Regions from separate parts of the Thiocystis violascens DSM 198 genome, predicted to be linked through region 2. Evidence: predicted binding sites of a transcription regulator. Region 2 holds the regulator's gene; each other region holds the start of a gene.
What was found. The regulator sigma-54, encoded in region 2, starts transcription at its own class of promoters, with help from an activator protein. The targets are predictions, from matches to a motif close to TGGCANGNTNCNTGCTT.

Region 1 (3,279 bases), 1.4 Mb from region 2:
CGAAGACCGTTTCGGGGATCGCCGCCGTCAGGCTCTCGCGGGTCACGCCGCCCAACAACACCTTATCGAAGCCGCCGATGAAGGAGTTGAAATTCACCACGCCCTGTTCCATCCCGACGGTCGAGAAGGCCAGGCTGTAACCGTAGATCACCCAGAGCACGGTCATCAGCGCAGTGATGGCAAAACATTGCATCAGCACCGAAAGCACGTTCTTGGAACGCACCAGGCCGCCGTAGAAGAGGGCCAGGCCGGGAATGGTCATGAACAGCACCAGCGCGGTGGCGGTCAGCATCCAGGCGGTATCGCCGCTGTTCAGGACGGGAACCTCTTCCTGAGCCAGCGCGAGCATTGGGGCCAGGGTTAGGATGCCGGCCAGGGCCGGCGTGGCAAGCCGTTTGGGATCCAGTTTAGACATCGATAGGGTCTCCTTGGCGGCGATCACAATGCGTCCGACCCGGTTTCGCCGGTGCGGATGCGGATGACCTGGTTGAGTTCGAACACGAAGATCTTGCCGTCGCCGATCTTGCCGGTGCGGGCGGCGTTGCTGATCGCCTCGATCACCTTCTCGACCATGTCGTCGTCGACCGCGATCTCGACCTTGATCTTCGGCAGGAAATCGACGACGTATTCGGCACCGCGATAGAGTTCCGTATGGCCTTTCTGGCGTCCGAAGCCCTTGACTTCGATGACGGTGATGCCGGAGACGCCGATGTCTCCCAGCGCCTCGCGGACATCGTCGAGCTTGAAGGGTTTAATGACGGCTGCAACCATTTTCATGGCGTTTTAGCTCCTGTTGAAGACCGGGGCGATCACGCCCCGAGCCGTGGGGTTGACGTCGCGAACGTTGCCGAGATCAGAATTCTTTGTTCCAGCCGATCCACAACTTCGGATCCTCGTCGTAGGTGTCGCGGCCGATTTGATCGTAGTTGAAGCTGAAGGTACCGAAATCGCCGGCCTCGCGGCTGATGGAGGCGCCCCAGTGACCGTAATCGTTGCCGCCGTCGTTGTAGCGGAAATCGTAGTAACCGCCGTGCAGATTCAGCCCCAGTTCGTAGGGCAGATCGAAGTCCAGCGCGGCGTGATAGTAGAGGTCGCCCTGGATATAGTTGGCCTCGGTATTGGCCACCCCAGGCGCATCGTCGGCCTGACCATAAAACGTATAGGCGATGCCCGCGGTCAGCCATTTATAGGTTGCGCTGGCACCAAGCTCGGAAAAGTCGCTGTCGCGGCCGTCCGGATAGGCGTAATAGATGAGGTTGAGATCGTAGCTGAAGTCGTCGTTGATCGAGCCACCAAAGCCGGTGTAGAGGTCGAGTTCGTAATTGGTCTCGTTACCCTCGCCAAAGTCCACGTTCGACAGCCAGGTACCGGCATAAAAACCGCTCTGGTGCGCATAATCCAGCCCGCCCTGAACCGCCGGCTGATTATCGGTCTGGGTCTGTCCGCGCCATATGTAGTTGCTGACCACGCCGATGTTGGCGCTGATCGAGTGGGGATCCTCGGCCATGGCGGCCTGAAAAGCACCCGCGCTCATGACGAGGGTTCCAACGGCCAGTGCGGTACCGATGTGTGTTGGTTTCATTGGGTTGTACCTCAATAGGATCCAGGCATCTGTTAGAAGATAGGGCGGACCGGGCCGACGCCTGGAAGAAGGCCGGAATGCCGCACAATGACGTAGTGTCCAGTTTATGCACGGTACATGCCATTCCATGATTGCGGTAAAAACAAGACGTTTTTCGATCTTGCGTGCCATATTCGCAACAAAGATTGCACCAAGACAAAACAACGCTTTTCGACAAGACACTCGAACGCACCAAAATAGAGCGGCTTTCGACGCAGACGCGCAAACGCACCGCCCCTATAATGTTCGCCAGCATTCTCCCCCGGCCGCCTGTCTTCCAATAGGCGGGCCACGCTCGATTGGTCATGGGTCGCGACCGACCCCCGCGCAGAGGTAACTCCCAATGTTGGATCCGAAACAATTCGACGACCTGTTCCAGCGTCTCTCCTCGGCCATGCCGAAGGGTCTCCAGGTGTTGCAGGAAGACATCAATCGCAACCTCCGGGCTTCCCTGGAATCGGGACTGTCCCGACTGGATCTGGTGACGCGCGAGGAGTTCGACGTGCAGTCGGCGGTCCTGGCGCGGACACGCGAAAAACTGATCGCGCTGGAGACGCAGGTGAAGACGCTGGAGCAGGCGCTCGCGGTCGGCCGACCGCAAGCGGACTGAGCGCGCGGCCAGGGACTTGGCGCTCTGCATCCTGTACAGCCGCGCCCGCGTCGGCATCCATGCCCCGGCGGTGACGGTCGAGGTCCATCTGTCCGGCGGTCTGCCCTCGCTCTCGATGGTCGGTCTGCCGGAACTGGCGGTGAAAGAGAGCAAGGATCGGGTGCGCGGCGCCCTGCTCAACGGGCGTTTCCGCTTTCCCGACGGGCACGTCACCATCAATCTGGCGCCCGCGGATTTGCCCAAGGAAGGCGGTCGCTTCGATCTGCCGATCGCGCTCGGCATCCTGGGCGCCTCGGGTCAGGTGGCCGCCAAGGCGCTCGATCGCTATGAGTTCATCGGCGAACTGGCCCTGTCCGGCGCGCTGCGGCCGGTCAATGGGGTGCTGCCAGCGGCGGTCGCGGCGCGCGACGCGGGCCGCGAACTCATCCTGCCGCGCGAGAATGCCGCCGAGGCGGCGCTGGTCAGCGGTCTGTCGCTGCGACCGGCGGGTCATCTGATGGAGGTCTGCGAACATCTGAATGGCACCAGCCTGCTGTCCGCCTTCGTGTCGGGCGAGGATTCCGGCCATGACAACGATCCCGCCTATCCCGAACTGGCCGAGGTGCGCGGCCAGGAGCACGCCAAGCGAGCATTGGAGATTGCCGCCGCGGGGGGGCATAGCCTGCTGTTGATCGGCCCGCCCGGCACGGGCAAGTCGATGCTGGCCAACCGGCTGCCGGGTCTGCTGCCGCCCATGACCGAGGCCGAGGCGCTGGAGACGGCGGCGATCCGCTCGGTTAGCGACCGGGATCGCTTCGACCCGAGCCGCTGGCGCGAACGGCCCTTTCGGTCGCCGCACCATACCGCGTCCGGGGTCGCGCTGGTCGGCGGGGGCAGCAATCCCCGGCCGGGCGAGATTTCGCTGGCCCATCAGGGCGTGCTCTTTCTCGACGAACTGCCGGAATACGATCGCAAGGTGCTGGAGGTGCTGCGCGAGCCCCTGGAGTCGGGTTATATCGATATCTCCAGGGCGGCGCGCCAGGCGCGCTTTCCGGCGCGCTTCCAGTTG
Region 2 (3,279 bases):
ACCGCGCGCGGGCGCGGTTTCGCGCCGGCGGCTCGGAACGGGTCAAGATCACCATCACCCCGCAATCGCGCTAAGCTCACGCCGCATCCGGCGGGAGCGAACGTCCCGAATGTCGGTTTCGAGCCACGTAGGAGGAGATCCAGTTGACCGCGCTGCATGCCGAACGACTGAAAAAGAGTTACCGCGGTCGCCAGGTGTTGCAGGACGTCAGCGTCGCCGTGAATCCAGGCGAGGTGGTGGGGCTGCTCGGACCCAACGGGGCCGGGAAGACCACCTGCTTCTATCTCATCGTCGGTCTGATCGCCGCGGATCAGGGCCGCATCCTGCTGAACGATCGCGATATCACGCGGCTGCCGATGCATGCGCGCGCGCGCGCCGGACTGAGCTATCTGGCTCAGGAGCCCTCGGTGTTTCGCAAACTCACCGCGCGCGAGAACATCCTGGCGATCCTGGAGACGCGCCGGGATCTCAAGCGTCCCGAGCGCGAGCGACAGTGCGAGCGACTGCTCGAAGAGCTGGGGATCGCGCATGTGAGCGATTCGCTCGCGCTCAGTCTCTCGGGCGGGGAGCGCAGGCGTCTGGAGATTGCTCGCGCCTTGGCCGTGGACCCGATCGTCATGTTGCTGGACGAACCCTTCGCCGGGGTCGATCCCATCGCGGTCGGCGACATCAAGGCCATCGTCTCCCATCTGCGCGACCGTCGGATCGGGGTGCTCATCACCGACCACAATGTGCGCGAGACGCTCGACATTTGCGACCGCAGCTACATCATCAGCGCCGGGACGGTGATCGCCGCCGGGGTGCCGGCCGATCTGCTCGCCAACCAGCAGGCACGGGATGTCTATCTGGGCGCCGATTTTTCCATGTAGCCCTGAAACGCCATCGGCCATGCCGCGCGCGCAACCCGCGTCGGTCTCCCGGCCGCTCGGGGGAAGTTTGCGATTTAACGCCCCCGCCATGATCGGGAAGGGTGTAAGATAAAATCATCATCACTCCCCCTGCCCGGACACGGCGAACGCGGGAGATTGAAATGGGCTAGAATCGCCGAAGACGCGCTTAACGCTTTCGCACTCGAACGGGATCATCTCAAGACGCACTCGCGCTCCATGAAGCAATCCATCCAGCTTCGCCTCGGCCAACACCTCACCATGACGCCCCAGTTGCAGCAGGCGATCAAGCTTCTGCAATTGTCCACGCTCGAACTTCAGAAAGAGATACAGGAGGCGCTCGATACCAATCTCATGCTGGAGGAGGGCGACGATGCCGAGCGATTCAGTGCCAGCGAGGCGAGCGACAGCCGGATCCAGCCGATCGAGGAGGTCGCGCGCACGCGCGCCGAGGAGGATCTGCGGATCGATCGGGAGGTTCCGTCCGAGTCCAGCGAGATGCCCGACGAGCTTCCGGTCGATACGCAATGGGAGGATGTCTACGACAGCTATCTGCCCACCGCCGCTCAAGGCGGCGATGACGGCGCGGACTACGACCCTTTCGCCCACCAAAGCCGTCCGCAAACGCTGCACGATCATCTCGCCTGGCAACTGAACCTCAGCCGTCTCAACGAGCGCGATTTCATGATCGCCCAGGCGATCATCGACGCCATCGACGCGGACGGGTATCTGCGCACCCACATCGAGGATCTGCTGACCACGATCGACCACCCGGAGATCGGTGCCGATGAGGTGCAGACCCTGCTCCATCGCGTCCAATCGCTCGATCCGCCCGGGGTGGGCGCGCGGGATCCGCGGGAATGTCTGCTGCTTCAATTGCGCCAGATGCCCTCGGAGACGCCTTGCCGCGACCTGGCCATTGCCATCTGCCGCGACGGGTTCGAGCATCTGCCGAGAAAAGACATCGCCGCGCTGGCGCGCCTGCTCAATGCGCCGGAGCCGGAGATCGTCAGCGCCATCGAACTCATTCGCCGACTCAATCCGCGGCCTGGATCCTTGATCGAGGCGGCGCCTTCGGAGTACGTTGTCCCGGACCTCTTCGTGCGCAAGCTGGAGGGCCGCTGGCTGGTCGAGCTGAATCCCGAATCGACGCCTAAACTGAGAGTGAACGCGGACTATGCGCGCTTGATCCGCCGCTCCGATCAGAGCGCCGACGGTACGACCCTGAAGAGCCATCTGCAGGAGGCACGCTGGTTCATCAAGAGTCTGGCGAGCCGCAACGATACCGTCCTGCGCGTGGGTTCCAAGATCGTGGAAATGCAGCAGGATTTTTTCGAGCAGGGCGACGAGGGGATGCGGCCGATGATTCTGCGCGACATTGCCGAGGCGCTCGAATTGCACGAATCCACCGTCTCCAGGGTCACCACGCAGAAATACATGCACACCCCGCGAGGCACTTTCGAGTTCAAATATTTTTTTTCCTCTCACGTCAATACCGCTTCTGGCGGCGAGTGTTCGTCCACGGCCATCCGCGCCCTGATTCGCAAACTGATCGCGGCGGAGTCCGCCAGGAAGCCACTGAGCGACGAGAAAATCGCCAAGGAGCTTGAGGGTCAGGGGATCAAGGTCGCGCGCCGGACAGTCGCCAAATACCGCGAGGCAATGGGTCTCCCACCCTCGAACGAGCGCAAACGCCTGGATTGACAGGCCGTTTGAACCTTAAGGAGTCACACGATGCAGATCAACCTGACGGGTCACCACATCGACATTACCGATGCACTCAGGGATTATGTCGAGAACAAATTCGAGCGCCTGGGGCGACATTTTGACCACGTCATCAACGCCCACGTCGTCCTCAGCGTTGAAAAACTCGCCCAAAAGGCGGAGGCGACACTCAATGTCAATGGGGGTAATGTGTTTGCCGACTCTACCCACGAAGATATGTACGCGGCGATCGATGCCCTGATCGACAAGCTTGATCGCCAGGTGCTGCGCCACAAGGAAAAGAAAAGCAGCCACCGCGGTCCTGTTGCGAAAATCGCCGAGGCGGAGGAATAGCCGCGGCCGAGCATTGAAGGCGAACGCGTTGCTTCCGTAGGCACGCACCAGGCACCTCGGGCGGCTCGTTGACTGACCGTTCGGGGTGTTTTTTATTGAGACGACGAGAGACGATCACCACCATTAGGCTCAGATCCAGCCGACAGGTCGATCGCAGGAGACCCGAATTCATGACCCTAGACAGCGATTGCGCGACCATCGCGCCGAACCCGCGAGACTGCCCGCGGAATGCGCGCGAAGACCTGGCGGCCGCCATGCGCGTCCGCGAATCCTAGGACGTTGAGCCATGTTGAGCCCAGACCTGATCAGCGAAGCCCGAATCGGGTGCGCTCTT
Region 3 (3,279 bases), 160 kb from region 2:
GCGTCAGGCTGTCGAGCAAGCGGTCGACGCGTGTCCGATGACCGCCGAGCCAGGCCTCGAGCAGGCGCAGATAACCGATGGCACGGGTGAAGTCGGTGAAATTCACTAGCGCCGGCGCACCGAGATAGCCTTCGTAGTCCGGGTCGGGCTGACGCCAGCCGGGGCCGTACATCTCCGCGAGTAGGGTTTCGGGTGCCTGCGGCGTCCAGAATGGCCCCGAGGCGCTTTGGCGCCGCACCAGCGTGAAGTCGGAGAATTCCAGCACTCGGCCCTCGGCGATCGGCCGGCCGGTCGGCCACCAGCCGCCGATGACCTTGTGGCGCTGGGCGTCGAAGGTATAGCCGAGGATATCAAGCGTGACGCCGGTTTCGCGATGGACGAAGGCGCGGAAATTGCTGGCATTGAGCGGGATCCAGGCCGGTTGCCAGCCCAGAGTGGGCAGCAGGGCGAGGGTCCGCTCGAAGTCGGTGATGGGCACGATAACGTCGAGGTCTTTATCGTTGGCCAACAAGCGGCCCTCCCGCACCAGCCCAAGCAAGGTGCCAAAGGCGGCGAAGGCGTGGATGCCGGCGGCGCAGAGGGCGACGAGCAGGCGTTCGAGCAATGCCTGAGCCTGTGTGGCATCGAAGTGGCCGGGAACCGGCGGGGCCTGAGATGGCCAGGGCAGCGTGGCCGCCAATTGCAGCGCCGGACGGGTGGCGGTCAGGCACTGGGGAATCTGGTTCAGCGCATAGTGCGCCAATCCCAGACAGAGTCCGAGCTGAACCCGCTGCTGCGACGTGGGCACGGAATCGGGTGCGTCCTGATGCAGCGCGGCGCTGAAGTCAGCGGCCGCCTGTTCGGGATTGCGCATGAGGCGCGCCTGCGCGGTCTGCAACAGGGCGTGCAGCGCCTCCCGCGACTGATCCGGGTGTCTGTCCGCTGAGATATTTATGCGGGGCTTGCGGGTTTAATCGACGATCTCGGCCTGTTCGATGACGACATCCTCGACCGGTACGTCCTGGTGGCCATTGCGGGTGCCGGTGCTCACGCCCTTGATGGCCTCGACATGCTCCATCCCCTCGACCACGCGCCCGAAGACGCAGTAGCCCCAGCCGTCCTGACCGGGATAGTCCAGGAAACCGTTGTCGGCCACATTGATGAAAAACTGCGAGGTGGCTGAATGCGGATCCATGGTGCGCGCCATCGCGAGCGTTCCGGTCAGATTCTTGAGACCGTTCTTCGCCTCGTTCTCGACCGGCGCGCGGGTCGGCTTGGGGATGAAATCCGGGGTCATGCCGCCGCCCTGGACCATGAAGCCATCGATGACACGGTGGAAAATGGTGCCGTCATAATGACCGTCGCTGACATACTGCTCGAAGTTGGCACAGGTCTTGGGTGCCTTTTCGGCGTCCAGTTCGACGAGGATATCGCCATGGCTGGTGGTGAATTTAATCATGCGGCTACTCCGGATGTTGCTGGCGCGTGCCTGGGATGGGCACGCGTCTTGTAAGGGTATGGAATGGTTCCACGCATGGTACGGACTTTGCGGCATCCATAAAAGCCCTTCGACTCCGCTCAGGACAAAGCCCTTCGCCTCCGCCGTCACCTTACGGAACCCCTGCATTCTTAATGCGTGCGCCAGATCGGACGGCTTGCACTATGACGGTGCGTCCAGGCCGAATTGCGCATGATCGCTCGTTCCGCTTTGTGACCCTTCATTCCAAGCCATTGGTGCTGAAAAAGGTTGGCGTGAGTTCGATGTTCGGGCATTTATGGCCGCAGGCTGAGGAGGCTGTCGTAAAAATAACCAAATAAAATATTTGGCTTGATATCTGCTTGAAAGCGAATCGACCGTCACGCTGGCGGTTTTCTTCCATGATTCGCCACTATGGGGTTACATCGATGCGAAACAGCGGTTTGATCAGGCAATTCGTGCTCGGCTCCGGGCTGGCTCTGGGACTTGGGCTCGCCGTCCCCGGACAGGCCGCCGAGGACACCATCAAGATTGGTGTGCTGCACTCACTCTCGGGCACCATGGCCATCAGCGAAACGACCCTCAAGGACACCATCCTGATGCTGGTCGACGAGCAGAATAAGAAGGGCGGACTGCTCGGCAAAAAACTGGAGGCGGTCGTCGTCGATCCGGCCTCGAACTGGCCGCTGTTCGCCGAGAAGGCGCGCGAGCTGCTGGAGAAGGACAAGGTGGCCGCGGTCTTCGGTTGCTGGACCTCGGTATCGCGCAAATCCGTCCTGCCTGTCTTCGAGGAGCTGAACGGGCTGCTCTTCTATCCGGTCCAGTACGAGGGCGAGGAATCCTCCAAGAACGTCTTCTACACCGGTGCCGCGCCCAATCAGCAGGCGATCCCGGCGGTCGACTATCTGATGGATCTGGGCGTGAAGCGCTGGGTGCTGGCGGGTACCGACTACGTCTATCCTCGTACCACGAACAAGATCCTTGAGGCTTATCTCAAGCTGAAGGGCGTGGCCGACGCGGACATCCTGATCAACTACACCCCCTTCGGTCACTCCGACTGGCAGTCGATCGTCAGCGACATCAAGAAGTTCGGCTCGGCGGGCAAGAAGACCGCCGTGGTCTCCACCATCAATGGCGACGCCAACGTGCCCTTCTACAAGGAATTGGGCAACCAGGGTATCTCGGCCGAGAACATCCCGGTGGTGGCCTTCTCGGTCGGCGAGGAAGAGCTGTCGGGCATCGACACCAAGCCGCTGGTCGGCCATCTGGCGGCCTGGAACTATTTCATGAGCGTCGATACCCCCGAGAACGCCGCCTTCATCCAGACCTGGCATGACTTCATCAAGAACCCCAAGCGCGTCACCAACGACCCCATGGAGGCCCATTACATCGGCTTCAATCTCTGGGTGCAGGCGGTCGAGAAGGCGGGCACGACCGACACCGACAAGGTCGAGCAGGCGATCATCGGGCTTGAGACCCCCAATCTCACCGGCGGCATCGCCAAGATGCTCCCCAATCATCACATCACCAAACCGGTGCTGATCGGCGAGATCCAGGACGACGGCCAGTTCGCGGTGGTCTGGGAGACCGAGGGCACGGTGCCGGGCGACGCCTGGTCGGATTACCTGCCGGGCTCCAAGGATCTGGAGGCCGACTGGACCACGCCGATCAAATGCGGCAACTACAACACCCTGACCAAGACTTGTCTGGGGGCGTCCGCTCCGTAGATACAAGGGTACGCATCGCGCACCGACGACTGCCTGAGCGTTAAGCCGCTCATGGTTCGATGGCCTCACCACGAACGGCTTAACTTCATGGCAGTG

Region 1: THIVI_RS16815 (TorF family putative porin) is a predicted target of sigma-54. The motif match lies at 1,689-1,705, and genes of this name have one in related genera.
Region 3: urtA (urea ABC transporter substrate-binding protein) is a predicted target of sigma-54. The motif match lies at 1,804-1,820, and genes of this name have one in related genera.

Annotation. Positions count from the first base shown of each region.
Region 1 is NC_018012.1:3,790,616-3,793,894, reverse strand. It holds gene THIVI_RS16825 (ammonium transporter) at 1-415, opposite strand, end outside; gene glnK (P-II family nitrogen regulator) at 439-777, opposite strand; gene THIVI_RS16815 (TorF family putative porin) at 854-1,582, opposite strand; gene ubiK (ubiquinone biosynthesis accessory factor UbiK) at 1,965-2,231, shown strand; gene THIVI_RS16805 (YifB family Mg chelatase-like AAA ATPase) at 2,248-3,279, shown strand, end outside.
Region 2 is NC_018012.1:2,437,360-2,440,638, forward strand. It holds gene lptA (lipopolysaccharide transport periplasmic protein LptA) at 1-74, shown strand, start outside; gene lptB (LPS export ABC transporter ATP-binding protein) at 144-869, shown strand; gene THIVI_RS10805 (RNA polymerase factor sigma-54) at 1,107-2,591, shown strand; gene hpf (ribosome hibernation-promoting factor, HPF/YfiA family) at 2,622-2,945, shown strand; gene THIVI_RS10815 (PTS sugar transporter subunit IIA) at 3,232-3,279, shown strand, end outside.
Region 3 is NC_018012.1:2,272,499-2,275,777, reverse strand. It holds gene THIVI_RS22750 (FAD synthase family protein) at 1-853, opposite strand, end outside; gene THIVI_RS10095 (peptidylprolyl isomerase) at 950-1,438, opposite strand; gene urtA (urea ABC transporter substrate-binding protein) at 1,885-3,183, shown strand.